DNA from 2 places in the Bradyrhizobium sp. U531 genome. Region 1 is predicted to be linked to the other one. Evidence: predicted binding sites of a transcription regulator. Region 1 holds the regulator's gene; the other holds the start of a gene.
The links. Region 1 encodes LexA, which represses DNA repair genes until DNA is damaged. Its sites were predicted from a motif close to TGTTCNNNNTGTGTTCNG; they were not measured.
Positions count from the first base shown of each region.

Region 2: a site for LexA is predicted at 4,239-4,256, ahead of QRQ56_RS36045 (ribonuclease T2 family protein). Genes of this name have one in related genera too.

Region 1 is NZ_JASVEN010000001.1:1,070,094-1,077,432, forward strand. It holds gene QRQ56_RS05335 (ComEC/Rec2 family competence protein) at 1-1,655, shown strand, start outside; gene QRQ56_RS05340 (hypothetical protein) at 1,664-2,098, opposite strand; gene QRQ56_RS05345 (hypothetical protein) at 2,349-2,603, shown strand; gene lexA (transcriptional repressor LexA) at 2,670-3,371, opposite strand; gene QRQ56_RS05355 (molybdopterin molybdotransferase MoeA) at 3,548-4,759, opposite strand; gene QRQ56_RS05360 (hypothetical protein) at 4,988-5,194, opposite strand; gene QRQ56_RS05365 (HAD family hydrolase) at 5,364-5,987, opposite strand; gene QRQ56_RS05370 (alpha-hydroxy acid oxidase) at 6,031-7,164, opposite strand.
Region 2 is NZ_JASVEN010000013.1:110,595-117,933, forward strand. It holds gene QRQ56_RS36015 (MarR family winged helix-turn-helix transcriptional regulator) at 1-342, shown strand, start outside; gene QRQ56_RS36020 (response regulator) at 339-1,070, shown strand; gene QRQ56_RS36025 (ATP-binding protein) at 1,090-2,478, shown strand; gene QRQ56_RS36030 (DUF3617 domain-containing protein) at 2,648-3,178, opposite strand; gene QRQ56_RS36035 (hypothetical protein) at 3,238-3,537, opposite strand; gene QRQ56_RS36040 (hypothetical protein) at 3,723-4,184, shown strand; gene QRQ56_RS36045 (ribonuclease T2 family protein) at 4,303-4,995, shown strand; gene QRQ56_RS36050 (23S rRNA (adenine(2030)-N(6))-methyltransferase RlmJ) at 5,119-5,979, shown strand; gene QRQ56_RS36055 (cold-shock protein) at 6,246-6,461, shown strand; gene QRQ56_RS36060 (outer membrane protein) at 6,560-7,183, opposite strand.

The DNA of each region.
Region 1 (7,339 bases):
ACGATTTTTCGCGCGACATGTTCTTCCAGGGCATCGGGGCCTCCGGCTTCGTGATGGGCGGGATCACGGCTTCCGTGCCGCCGGACGCCGGCGGTCTAAGGCTGCGCTATGCCGCCTTCATGCAGGGGCTGCGCGATGCGATCGATGCCCGCATCCGCGCCACGCTCGAAGGCGACAACCGCGCGATCGCGACGGCGCTGCTCACCGGGCGGCGCGATGCGATCACCGCGCCCGTCAACGACGCCATGTTCATCTCGGGGCTCGGACACGTTCTGTCGATCTCCGGCTATCACATGGCGGTGGTCGCAGGCGTCGTCTTCTTCGCGGTGCGCGCGCTGCTGGCGCTGATCCCGGGCTTTGCTGTCGGCTTCGCCATCAAGAAATGGTCGGCGGCCGCAGCGCTGGTTGCGGCCGCGTTCTATTTGCTGCTCTCGGGCGCGGAGGTGGCAACGCAGAGATCGTTCTTCATGACGGCCGTGGTGCTGATCGCCGTGATGGTCGATCGCCGCGCCATCACCTTCCGCACGCTGGCCGTGGCGGCATTGATCGTGCTTGCGGTTGCGCCGGAGGCGCTGGTGCATCCGAGCTTCCAGATGTCGTTCGCGGCAACGCTGGGTCTGGTCGCGCTGGTCCAGATCGGCATGCCGAACCTGTTCGCCTCGCCGGATCACTCCACGACGGCTCGGATCGCGATGTGGGGCGGCCGCGAGATTGCGATGCTGTTCCTGGCGTCGCTGATCGCGGGACTTGCGACCACGCCCTATGCCGCCTTCCACTTCCATCGTGTCACGCCCTATGGCGTGCTCGCCAATCTCGGCGCGATGCCGGTGGTCTCGGCGCTGGTGATGCCGGCGGGGCTGTTGGGCCTGCTCGCGGCGCCTTTCGGGCTCGATGGTGTGTTCTGGTGGCTGATGGGGATCGGTATCGACTGGATGGTTGCGGTGTCGCGTTGGGTGGCGGCGCTGCCGGGCGCGGTCGGCCGCATTCCCGCTTTCGGCATCGCGCCGCTGATCGCGGCGAGCCTCGGCCTCATCCTGATGGGCCTGTTGCGCACGCCCTTGCGCTGGTGCGGTGCCGCCGTGCTGCTGGCTTCCATCGCCTGGGGCCTGTCGGTGCGGCAGCCCGACATCCTGGTTGCCCGGGACGGCGCCAGCGTCGCGGTGCGAGGCGGGGACGGGCGTCTGCATCTGATCAGGACGGGCAAGGACAATTTCCTGCTGAAGGAATGGCTCGCGGCCGATGCCGATTCCCGCGATGCCGGCAGCGCCTCGCTGACTGAGGGCATATCGTGCGACGAGGCGGGCTGCGTCACGCCGCTCGCCGACGGACGGCTGGTCGCGCTGGCCTCGCGCATCGACGCGCTCGCGGACGATTGCAGCCGCGCAGCGCTGGTGGTGACGTCGCGGCCGGCGCCGCCGGACTGCGCGGCGATGGTGGTGGACCGGCCAAGGCTGCTGCGACAGGGTACGCTGGCGCTGACCCGGCGTGGCGACGGCTTTTCGGTTCAGGCGGTGAGGGCGAGAGGCACGAACCGCCCCTGGTCGCCGGCGGCCGCCGGCGAGGGAGATTTCGAAACGGCCCTGATGCCGAGGGCGGCGGCTCCGCGCGCCAAGGATGCGACCCCGTCGGAGGCCGATCTTCAGGCGGAGGACTGACGTCTCTGTCAGCCGATCGGCATCGGCGTGATCGGGGACCGGCTGTCGGCGGTGGTCTCAGGCTTGTGCTCGCGTTCGCCGAGCGGCTGCGTCACCGGCAGTTGCAGCACGGTTGCGCGCTGGCCTTCGACAAGCTGCGTCACCAGTACGTACTTGCCATCAGGAAATTCGATCGCGTCATGGTGACGATCGGGAACGTGCGGATCGATCTTGCCGAACTTGCCGACGCGGGAGTTGACGGTGCGCGTCCAGATCCAGCGGTTGTCGTAACGGACGTTGTCGGCGAAGGCGAGCTCCGTTCCCGGCAGCAGGCAGACCGCAACGGTGAGATCGGCCTCGGAGGCGAAGCCGCGCGTCGAGGTGCCGCGGAACGTTGTCGTGACGATCGTCTCGCCCACTTCAGCGGGGCGCGTCGCGACGGCATGCAGGCTGTAGTCACACATCGGGTTGCTCCTCATTCGAAGATGACGACCCGCACCTGCCTTGGAGGCACAGGCCTCGGAGTGGAAGCACGCAACGCTCTGCTTGGTTGTAGGCAAATCTACGGCTGGGATCCACGTGCCGCGATCACTTTATCTTTTCGAATCCGACAGGAACAAAGTCTGCCTGCGTGCATTCGGGCAGGCGGTTGTCGACGACCGCGGAAATCGAATGGCTTGAGATCGTCAAAGAGAATCGCGGCTCGCGATTGCAATGCGCATTGCCCGGTCATCACCCATGACACATGGGCAACGCGCGACGCTGATGCGGGGATCAGCGCCGTCGCGCACCACTCAAAATAAATTGGCACAGAACGAACTGGCACATGGCGGTCTCGAAAGAACTGCGATGCGCTCTGGCTTCGCGCGGCTTGCCGAGACTCTCGCCGTGAAAGAAGGGCCGGACAATCTGTGCAATACCAGAAGGACCATCCAGCCGGAGCGGACCATCATCCGCTCCAATCTCTGATCGGCGCTGCCGATCGACGGCGCGCAACAGGCGCCAGGTGATTTCAGTATCGAGCCCGTTTCGGGCTCAGTACTTGCGGTAAAGCCCGATCAGCTTGCCCTGAATCTTCACGCGGTTCGGCGGCAGGATGCGCACCTCGTAAGCGGCATTGGCCGGCTCGAGCGCGATCGAGGCACCGCGGCGGCGGAAGCGCTTGAGGGTCGCTTCCTCATCGTCGATCAGCGCCACCACGATGTCGCCGGTATCGGCGCTCTCGTTGCGCTGGATCAGAGCCATGTCGCCGTCGAGGATACCGGCCTCGACCATGGAATCGCCGCGCACTTCAAGGGCGTAGTGCTCGCCGGAGCCGAGCATGTCGGGCGGTACGCTGATCGTGTGGCTGCGGGTCTGCAGGGCCTCGATCGGCGTACCGGCGGCGATGCGGCCCATCACCGGCACCGCCACGGGGCGCTCGCCCTCGTCCGCGGACGGGATGGAGCTCGCGCGGACCTTGCCGAGATTGCCCTCGATGACGCTCGGCGTGAAGCCGCGTCGGTTGCTGGCAGCAGCCTGGAGCTCCGGCAGCTTGATCACTTCGATGGCGCGGGCGCGGTTGGGCAGGCGGCGGATGAAGCCGCGCTCTTCGAGCGCGGTGATCAGGCGGTGAATGCCCGACTTCGAGCGCAGGTCGAGCGCATCCTTCATCTCGTCGAAGGAGGGCGGTACGCCGCTTTCCTTCAGACGTTCGCTGATGAACCGCAGAAGCTCGTATTGTTTGCGCGTTAACATCTCGACCAAAGTCCCCCGGTTGATGTCGTTCGATTCCGAGACGATGAATTCAGCGATAAGCCGCTACATCCTCGAAACAAATCATGAACGGACACTATATGTTCGATACATGTTCCGCAACTGCTTAATTTACCGTGAACGAAACGAAACTCGCGGAATGCGTGTAATCGCGCAAATCAGGCGGGGAGCCGCAGCACCTCGCAGGGGCTGCCGGCCTCGGCCTTCGGTGCGAACGGCGGGCGCACGAGAAGTACCTGTGCCGCAGCGAGATTCGCAAGCAGAGAGGAGTCCTGATGATTGACGGGCAGGGCGATCTGCGTGCCGTCGTCGCGCAGCTCCAGGCGCGCGCGCAGATAATCCTCGCGCTGGTCGTTGGCGCCGAGATCTTTTCCGAGCACGGCGCGCTCGCGACGATGATGAATCACTGAACGGCCCGACAGCGCGCGAATCAGCGGCACCATGAACAGGAAGGCGCACACATAGGACGACACGGGATTGCCGGGCAGGCCGACCGCACGCATCGCGCCGAGCCGGCCGTGCATCATCGGCTTGCCGGGCCGCATCGCGATCTTCCAGAACGACATCGCCGTGCCTTCGTCCTTCAGTGCCTGCTGCACCAGATCGTGGTCGCCGACCGACGCGCCGCCGGTGGTGATCAGGATGTCGGCACCGCTCTCGCGGGCGCGCCGGATGCCGGCGGCTGTGGCTGCAAGCGTATCGGCGGCCACGCCAAGGTCGATGGTCTCGGCGCCCTCGCTGCGGGCGAGCGCGTGCAGGGCATAGCCGTTCGAATAGACGATCTGGCCGTGCCCCGGCGTGGTGCCTGGCATCACAAGCTCGTCGCCGGTGGCGAGGATTGCGACCTTCGGGCGGCGGCAGACCGCGAGGTGCGGGTAATTCATCGCCGCCGCGAGCGAGAGATCGCGTTCCGTCAGGCGGTTTCCCTTGCGCAGGAGCACCTCGCCCTCGCGGAAATCGACGCCGGCCGGGCGGATATGCCGTCCGACGATCGCAGCCTCCCTGATCGTGACGCTGTTACCGTCGGCGACGGTGTCCTCCTGGATCACCACGGCGTCCGCCCCCTCGGGGACGACGCCGCCGGTGAAGATTCGCACGGCTTCGCCGGCGCCGACCGCTTGAGCAAAGGGCCGGCCCGCTGCGACTTCGCCGATTACCGTCAGTTTGGCATCGATCCTGGCCGCATCGGCCGCGCGCACCGCATAGCCGTCCATCGCCGACATGGCCTGGGGCGGCTGCGTGCGCCGCGCCGCGACGTCATGAGCGAGCACGCGGTGATGGGCTTCGTCGAGCGAAACCATCTGCTCAGGCAGCGGCTCTGCACCCGCCAGCACCGCAGCAAGGGCGTCGGAAACCGGCATCAGGGCCACGGCGAAACTCCAGCTCGGCAGGGTCGGACGAATGTTCCGACAGTCTTCTAACCGAGCGTGGGAACAGAGGCAAAGATGGCGATGGCGCGGGCGATGGATTTCGCTGCTTTCACCTTCGGATGGAAAGCAAGCTCAAGCGCGACGCGGCATGATCCAGAGAATGAGACCGATCGGCAGCAGCGTGGCCATGGCGAGGACGAGAATGACCAGCGCCACGGCCAGCATCGATCAACTCCCGGTCGGCCTGTCCGGGCTGATATCCGATGCGACGTCGGGAGCTTTGGGGCCCTGATCTTTGTCGGGCAGCGGATCGGCCTGCGATTTCAAGTCGGCAGCCTTGCTGATCAACTTGGCGGACAGGTCGGAATCCGAGGTGGTTCTTGCGAATTCAAGCAGGAGAGAGGCTTGTTTTGTAAGGTAGGTTTTGCCCAGCACTTGGTTCAGTCCGGTGTAGAAGTCCCAACGGAGTCATGAGTCCGAAGGGTGGTATTCCGTTCCCGGAACTTTGTACAAAAATGCACAAAGTGATCAGGTTCCATACGTGTGCAAAAATTAGCAGCGCGGAATGTGTGCGCTGCCGGCCGCTGACGACGACAGCGTAACCTCAGATGCCCAGCGGCTTCAAGGCGTTCCCGACATCGCGCGGCGACGTCACATGCACGGCCCTCAATCCACGCGCCCGCGCGCCTTCAACATTCTCGTCAAGATCGTCGAAGAACACGATTCGCTCCGCGGGCACGCCGATCTCGGCGATGACATGGTCGAAAGCTTCCGCATCGGGTTTGCGCAAGCCGATGCTGGACGACAGATACAGCGTTCGGAAATGGCCGAGCAGATCGGCATATTCCCTCGAGAAATAATCGACATGCGGCCGGTTGGTGTTGGAGAAGGCGTAGAGCGGCATCTGTCTTGCTGCACGCGGCAGAAGCTCGGCGATGTCGGGCATCTCGCCCGCAAAAATCGCGTTCCAGCCCTCCAGGAACTGCGCGTCCGAAATGCCGATCCCGAGTGAGCTGCGGAGCGAGGCGAAATACTCCTCGTCGCTGATCTTGCCGACTTCGTGCATCCGATAGGCTTCGTCGCGCACATAGCGCGCGACGATCGACTCAGGGGCGCAGCCGGCATGTCCCGCCCAGCAGGCGATCGCCTTGGAGAAGTCGATGTCGAGCACCACGCGCCCGAGATCGAACAGAAGCGCATCGGCGCTGCCGGGAGAGAGCGATGTCACCTGCGTCCTTTTCACTTGGGATATGCCGATCAGTACCGGCCGATCAGTACCGGTAAGGGTCGTGGTCGAACAGCGGGAACGCGCTGAACACGCTCGGCGCATTGGTTGCGGTCGCCGGATGCAGGCAGGATTTGTCGACCTCGGCAAACGACGTGGCCCCCAAGAGGCCGAGGCAGCGCAGCACCTCGTCCTCCAGGAGCTCGAGCATCCGCGCGATGCCGGCTTCGCCGGCGGCTGCGAGCGCCCAGCATTGCAGCCGGCCGATGCCGACGAGGTCCGCACCGGCCGCGATGGCCTTGACGATGTCGGTGCCGCGACAGATGCCGCCGTCGACCATGATCTTGGCGCGGCCCTTCACGGCCTCGACGATCTCCGGCAGCACATGCATGGCACCGCGGCCATGGTCGAGCTGGCGGCCGCCGTGGTTGGAGACGTAAATCCACTCGACCCCGTGATCGACCGCGATCAGGGCGTCCTCGGCGGTGGCGATGCCCTTGAGGATCAGCGGGATCTTGAACTTGTCCTTGATCATCTTCACGGTCCGCCACTCCAGGCCCTTCTGGTAGTCGCCACCGGTGGCGCGCAGGCGGCTCTCGCGAACGTAACGCTTGGCGATGTCGCGCTCACGACGGCTGTAATGGGCGGTGTCCACGGTCAGGCAGAACCCGGCATAGCCGTTCTTCTCGGAGCGGCTGACGACATCGGCAACGAAGGCGTCGTCGCCGCGGACGTAGAGCTGGTAGAGCCGGAGCGCATCGGGCGCGGCCTCGGCGGTCTTCTCCAGGCCCGGCTCGGACACCGAGCTCAGCATGTGCGCCGCACCGAAAGCGCCGGCACCGCGCGCGACGCTTGCCGCGCCGTCCGGATCGAAGATCTCGAGCGCGCCGACGGGGGCGATGACCACGGGCAGGCGCATCTTGCGGCCGAACTGCTGGACCGAGCCGTCCACCTTGCGAACGTCGCGCAGCACCCGCGGGCGAAAGGCGATCTCGTCGAGCGCCATGCGGTTGCGGCGCATCGTGGTTTCGGTCTCGGCGGCGCCGACGATGTAGTCCCAGGCGTTCTGGTTGAGATTGGCCCGCGCTTTCCGGATGAATTCGTGCAGGTTCTGGAACGGCTCAGTGCTGGCGCCGAGTTCGACGTTCCGTTCCGGCCGGATGCGGGGTGCTTCGTTCATTTGTTTTATCCTCCCGAGAATTTGAAGCCTTATGTCATCGCCTAACCCGTCCAGCCCTCCAAAACCATCCTAAAATGGCATAGCTGCGAGGCATGGACCGGCCCACCTGGTCCCCTTGCGGGCGGACCAGTCCGGCAACGTTGCCAAAAGTTTAGGTCCGGACGAAGCGATTTCT
Region 2 (7,339 bases), on a different contig from region 1:
TATCCCGGCCTCAAGGTCGCCGACCTGCTCGACGTCCTGCGCATCACCAAGCAATCGCTCGGCCGCGTGCTCAAGCAGCTGCTGGACGAGGGCTACATCGTGCAGAAGACCGGCGACAATGATCGCCGCCAGCGGCTGCTCTACGCGACGCCGAAGGGCGAGGCGCTGGTGCAGAAGCTCGCAGGCCTGCAGACCACGCGGATCACCAAGGCACTCGCCGAGATGAGCCCGCAGGATGCCGAGACGGTGAAGCGCTTCCTGCGCGCGATGATCGACCGCGACGATCCGGACAAGGTGCTCGAGACGATCTTCGCGTCCGTCAATCAAGACACCAAGGAGTGATTGTGCCGCTCGCTGCCACTCTCGCCCGCCCGCCGGCTCGCCCGGCCGATGACGCGCCCCATCTGCTGCTGGTCGACGACGACCGCCGCATCCGCGACCTGCTCTCGCGCTTCCTCGCGGCCGAAGGCTACCGCGTCACCACCGCCGCCAGCGCCGGCGATGCAAGGTCGAAATTGCTGGGCCTGCATTTCGACTTGCTGATCCTCGACGTGATGATGCCCGGCGAGACCGGCTTCGATCTCGCCCGCTTCATCCGCACATCCTCCTCGGTGCCGATCGTGATGCTGACGGCGCGGCACGAGGCGGAGGCCCGCATCGAGGGCCTGCAGATCGGCGCCGACGACTACGTGGCAAAACCGTTCGAGCCGCGCGAGCTGGCGCTGCGCATCAACAACATTCTCAAGCGCGCCGCTCCGCCGCCGCAGGCCACGACCGTCGAGAAGATCGCCTTCGGTCCCTACATCTATCACCTCGATCGCGGCGAGCTGCGCCAGGGCGAGGAGGTCATCCACCTCACCGACCGCGAGCGCGAGATGCTGCGCATCCTCTCGGAGACGCCGGGCGAGACCGTGCCGCGCAGCGCGCTGACCGGAAATGGCAGCGTCAACGAGCGCGCCGTCGACGTGCAGATCAACCGCCTCCGGCGCAAGATCGAGACCGACCCCGCCAATCCGCTGTTCCTGCAGGCGGTGCGCGGCATCGGCTACCGGCTGGTGGCCTCGCCATAACGCAAGTGAAGCGCGCCAGATGAGCACGATCGATACCGGCCTGACGCTGCTCCGAAGCGCCGCCGGCCGCGTCTCCGCCGTCAATGGCTGGATGGGCAACGCATTCAAGGGCTGGATGCCGACCGGCCTCTATGCCCGCGCGCTCCTCATCATGATCGTGCCGATGGTGATCCTTCAGTCGGTCGTCGCCTTCGTGTTCATGGAGCGGCACTGGAACACGGTGACGCGCCGCCTGTCGGCCGCCGTGGTGCAGGACATCGCCGCGCTGATCGACGTCTACAAGGGCTATCCGCAGGACAAGGACCGCAACGAGATCCGCCGCATCGCGCAGCAGCGCCTCGGCCTCGTGGTCGACTTCCTGCCCGCCGGCGACATGCCGCCGCCGGGACCAAAGCCGTTCTTCTCGCTGCTCGACCAGACGCTGTCGGTGCAGCTCGGCCGCCAGATCGGCCGCTCGTTCTGGATCGACACGGTCGGCCGCTCCAATCTCGTCGAGATCCGCATCCAGCTCGACGATGCCGTGATGCGCGTGTTCGCGCAGCGCAGCGCCGCCTATGCTTCGAACTCGGAGATCTTCCTGTTCTGGATGGTCGGCACGTCGTCGATCCTCCTGATCGTCGCGGTGCTGTTCCTGCGGAACCAGATCAAGCCGATCCTGCGGCTCGCGGACGCCGCCGAAAGCTTCGGCAAGGGCCGCGAAGCCCCGAACTTCCGCCCGCGCGGCGCGCGCGAGGTGCGGCGCGCCTCGATTGCCTTCCTCGAGATGAAGTCGCGCATCGAGCGCACGATGGAGCAACGCACCGCGATGCTCGCCGGCGTCAGCCACGATCTGCGCACCATCCTGACCCGCTTCAAGCTCGAGCTGGCGCTGATCGGCGACAGCCCCGAGCTCGACGGGATGCGCAAGGACGTCGACGAGATGTCGATGATGCTCGAGGACTACCTCGCCTTTGCCCGCGGCGATTCCGGCGAGCAGTCGCAGCCGACCGACATGGCGCAGGCACTTGAGGAGCTGCGCGGCGACGCCGAGCGTCACGGCCATACCGCGACCGTCGCATTCCACGGCCTGCCCGTGGTGACGGTGAAGCCGGCCTCGTTCAAGCGCTGCCTCGCCAACCTCGTCACCAACGCGGCGCGCTACGGCAAGAGCATCGCCATCACCGGACAGCGCGATCACCGTTATTTGACCGTGACGGTTGACGACGACGGCCCCGGCATTCCCACGCATTTGCGCGAAGAAGTGTTCAAGCCGTTCCTGCGGCTGGACAACGCCCGCAACCAGGACGAAGGCGGCACCGGCCTTGGCCTCGCCATCGCCCGCGACATCGCCCGCTCGCATGGCGGCGACATCACGCTGGGCGACAGCCCGATGGGGGGATTGAGGGCGAGCGTGAGGATACCGGTGTAGGTGGCTCTTCCCTTCTCCCCCTGTGGGGAGAAGGTGGCGCGAAGCGCCGGATGAGGGGTTGCTTCGGCAAATTCAAAAGCAAGAGTGCCGCACCCGGAGAGAGACCCCTCACCCGTCTCGCCGCTTCGCGGCGAGCCACCCTCTCCCACAAGGGGAGAGGGAAAGAGGCCTACTTCGGCAGCAGCGCCTTCAGCTTGTCCATGTCGCGCACGTTCATCTTGAAGCCGCCCGGCATCACGATGTCGCCGGGCTTCTGCTCCGGCTTGCAGGCGCCGAGCCATTTCGCTTCGAGAGTCATCGCGGTGTCGCGGCCCGCGGCACCTGCGGCGCCGCCCTGCGCGTGCGAGGTGGTCTTCACCGTATAGGCCGAGTTGAAATCGCCCGTGATCTCGGCATGCGAGGTCGTGCTGATGCCGGCGACGCTGCACTCGGAATCGCTGACATAGCCGGCCGCGGTCTTCTTGACGTCCTGCTTGGAGCAGATCTGCTTGGCCATCGGGGAGACGTTGTTGTTCATCTCCTTGTCGACGGTCTCGTCGGTGCAGTGCTGCATGGTCATCTCTGGCACCGGCCCGCCGGTGCGAACCATCTTCAATTCCCAGAGGCCGGCCTTGCGCACGGGCAGATCTTCGGCGCTGGCGCTGCCTGCCGACAGGACGAGGCAAAGGCTTGAGCCGAGCAAAGCGAGTTTGCGCGTCATGTGGGAATCTCCCGGCTGCGAGATGGCGGCGCTATTTGAGCGCTCTGATACGATGGGTCTCAGTACAGCGTGCGGATCGGCTGCTCGGCGGCGCCGTACGGCACCCAGCGGCAGGAGAACGAGATGTAACCGCCCTCATAGGCCTGCACGGCGAGGAATTTGACCACCTTGCCGTAGCGCGCGCAGTGATCGACCGCGACCTGACGGGCATCGACCTGGGTGGCCATCGAATAGGCGATGATGCCGCCGGTGTCATTGCCCTTGAACGGCGGCACATAGTCGGCACGCGCCGGCTGGCTCGCCGTCAGACCCGAGGCAACCAGGCTCGCAAGAAGGCCCGCGGCCGCAATGATTCGCATTCCCGTCACTCCAATTGATTGGCCGCCAGTTTACGGTGCCGGACTGGAAGTGAAAAGAACCGATGCCCTGCCGACTGCGACGTTGTGGTCAACTCCTGGCGAAGTGTTGCCGCGCTGCACTTGACCTACCCCGGCCTTCGCGGCACCGTCCGGCCTTCGCTAGACTTCAGCCGTCCGGATTGACCATGCGCGCCTCCTCCCCGAAATCGCTCCGCTTTGCCGCTTTGCTCGGCCTCCTGTTCGGGGCGATGTCGCTCGGCGAGGCCAGGGCCGCCAACCCGCTCGAATTGAACTTCTGGCTGAGCGGGCCGCGCTACGACGGGACCGTCGCCGATTGTGACAGGGCGCTGCCGACCATCGCCACCCAGTTCTGGGAAAAGGAAAGCACGTTCTGGAATTCCTCGTTGAAGATCACCGGCTTCTCCGCCGTGCGCGAGACCGCGTTCCGGCCCTGGCAGTCCGACAACATTCCGCGCCGCTATTGCACCGCTGACGCCATGCTCAACGACGGCAAGATGCGCAAGGTGCATTACTCGCTGATCGAGGATGGCGGCTTCGCCGGCTACGGCAACGGCGTCGAGTGGTGCGTGGTCGGGCTCGATCGCAACTGGGCCTACAACCCGGCCTGCCGCGCCGCCAAGCCCTGATTCGAAGACCGGATTTCGGCCGATCAACCGGCCGGACGGCGCTCGCTCGAATTTTGTTCTTGAAATGTTCCTATCGCCTGCTAGGCTTCCCTGCACAGTCTAGTTGAGGGGCGTCGCCATGTTTCATTCCAGATTGCGTCCGTTCTGCCGCCTGATGATCTCGCTGGCCCTCGCCGCCGGGCTCGCCACTCTCGCCGGCGGCGCCAAGGCCCAGGACAAGCGGCAGAACGCGCCGGGCGCGTTCGATTTCTATGTGCTGTCGCTGTCGTGGTCGCCTTCGTTCTGCGAGGAGGCCGCCGAGCGGGGCGGACGCTCCCAGATCCAGTGCAGCGGGCGGCCCTACGCTTTCGTCGTGCATGGGCTGTGGCCGCAATATGAGAACGGCTTCCCGGAATATTGCCAGCGCCCATCGCCCCGGCTGAACCGCAACATCGTCTCCTCGATGCTCGATCTGATGCCGGCGCCGGGCCTGATCTTCAACGAATGGGACAAGCACGGCACCTGCTCGGGCCTCGAGGGTCGCAGCTATTTCGAGACGATCCGCAAGGCGCGCGCCGCGATCAAGATTCCCGCCGAATATCTCGATCTGTCGCAAGCCAAGACCGTGTCGCCGGCGGAGGTGGAGGAGGCCTTCATCAAGGCCAATCCGGGGCTGAGCAATGCCGCCGTCTCGGTCACCTGCAACCGGACCCGGCTGTCCGAGGTCCGCATCTGCCTCAGCAAGGACCTGCAGTTCCGCGCCTGCGAGGAAACCGACCGCCGCGCCTGCCGCCGCGACCAGGTGACGATGCCGCCGATCAGGGGCGGCTAGCTCCGTCATTGCGAGCGCAGCGAAGCAATCCAGAGTGCCTCCGCGGACGCATTTCTGGATTGCTTCGCTGCGCTCGCAATGACAAGGGGTTAGGATCGCGCAAGACAACGTAGTCCTATTCCCATGAATTACCGCCACGCCTTCCACGCCGGCAGCTTCGCCGATGTCATCAAGCACATCGTGCTGGCGCGCATCATCACCTATCTGCAGGACAAGCCGGCGGCGTTCCGCGTCATCGACACCCATGCCGGCGCCGGCCTCTACGATCTCGACAGCGACGAGGCGCGCCGGAGCGGCGAATGGCTGACCGGCATCGCGCGGCTGATGCAGGCCCGGCTCTCGAACGAAAGCGTGGCGCTGGCAAAACCCTATCTCGACATCGTCCGCGCCTTCAATCCGAAGGGGGAGCTCAAGGCGTATCCGGGTTCGCCGCTGATCGCGCGCGGCCTGCTCCGGCCACAGGACCGCCTCGTCGCCTGCGAGCTCGAGCCGAAGGCACGGAAAGCGTTGATCGGCGCGCTGCGCCGCGACGAGCAGGCCCGCGTGGTCGATCTCGACGGCTGGGTGGCGCTGCCGGCCTTCGTGCCGCCAAAGGAGCGGCGTGGCCTCGTGCTGATCGATCCGCCGTTCGAGGCAAAGGACGAGTTCGAACGGCTGGGCGATGCCTTCGCCACGGCCTTCGCGAAATGGCCGACCGGCATCTACCTCATCTGGTATCCGGCCAAGAGCCGGCGCGCCACCGAGCTGCTGGCGCAGACCGTGGCGCGGCTCGCAGCCGCAGCAAAACCACCGGGAAATTGTCTGCGCCTCGAGTTCAGCGTCGCGCCCCAGCTCGAGGGCGGAGCGCTGGCCTCCACCGGGCTCTTGATCGTCAATCCGCCCTACACGCTGCAGGGCGAACTCAAGACCATCCTGCCCGAGCTGGAGATGCCGCTCGGCCAGGGCGGCGCTGCCAGATTCCGATTGGAGGTCCCCAAGCTCTAGCGAGAGGCCGTAACACTCCGGCATTCTTGGGAAAAATATGCAGGAGCGGTAGTCAATCCGCAGAGAACCGTATTATGCTGTTTTCGTGACTGGCTTTACGTTCCGCTTCCGCGAATGGTTGCGGCGGAGTGAAGGCCTAAGAAAGATCCGGCCGGACCGCTCAGGTCCGCCCAAGGATGGCCAGCTCTCCCGGGCTCCGTAACGCCCGGTCATGTCGCGACGTGTGTCTGCGTCGCGGCGGAGGAGCAATGAGGGGGAGTTTCCCGATGGCCATGACGGGAACGGTTAAGTTTTTCAACGGCGAACGCGGCTACGGATTCATCAAGCCTGACGACGGCGGCCGCGACGTCTTCGTGCATATTACTGCTGTGGAGCGGGCCGGACTGAAGGACCTTGCGGAAGGACAGCGCATTACTTTCGAAGTCGAACCCGACAAGAAGGGGAAGGGACCAAAGGCGGTCAATCTCGTCATCCTGTCTTAGCGGGCCCGACGCGCAACATTCGGCGCAATATTTCGCGCAAAAAAATCCCGGCCGCGAGCGGCCGGGAGGTTGTTGTCCGGTAGTTTCTTCTTCAGCTATCAGAAGCGATAGTTCACGCCTGCGCGCACAACGCTGGCGCTATAGCCGTTTGACACGCCCGTAATTGCGAACTGGGTCGTCGACAGGTCGATGTAGAGATATTCCAACTTGGCGCTCCAGTTCGGTGTGAGGCCGACTTCCGCACCTGCGCCGATGGTCCAGCCGGCGGTCGTGTGCGATTCCGACCAGCCGAAGGTCTGCGCGCGCAGCTCGCCGAAGGCGAGGCCGGCGGTGCCGTAGAACAGCACGTTGTTGAAGGCATAGCCGGCGCGGCCGCGCAGGGTACCGAACCACGGATTGGAGAACTTCCACGGCGCGAAGGTGTCGTCGGCGCCGGCGGCCTGGATGTCGCCTTCGACACCGAACACGAACGGGCCGTTCTGGAAATTGTAGCCGGCCTGCACGCCGCCGACGAAGCCCGAGGGCTTGGAGGGATTGTTGTCCACCGAGCCCCACTCGTAGCCGATGTTGCCGCCGAGATAGGGACCGGCCCAGCTATACGCATTGAGCGGCTGGTTGACGGTATAGGGGGCGCGCTGCCCGTAATTCATGTCGGCGGCATCTGCCGAAGCTGTCCAGCCGGCTGCAACCAACGCGGCTGCGCCCACAACGAGCCTCTTCATCACTTAACTCCAACGCAACTGCCGTCCCCGGATGCAGCGCCCGCACCGCCGCGCGAGGCGAACCGCATGGTTACGGAACCACCACTTTTTCGCGTAAGATTTATCGAGAGTTTTAAGTTAAAGGGCTGTTAAGCGGGGTTACCGCGCTGTTAACAG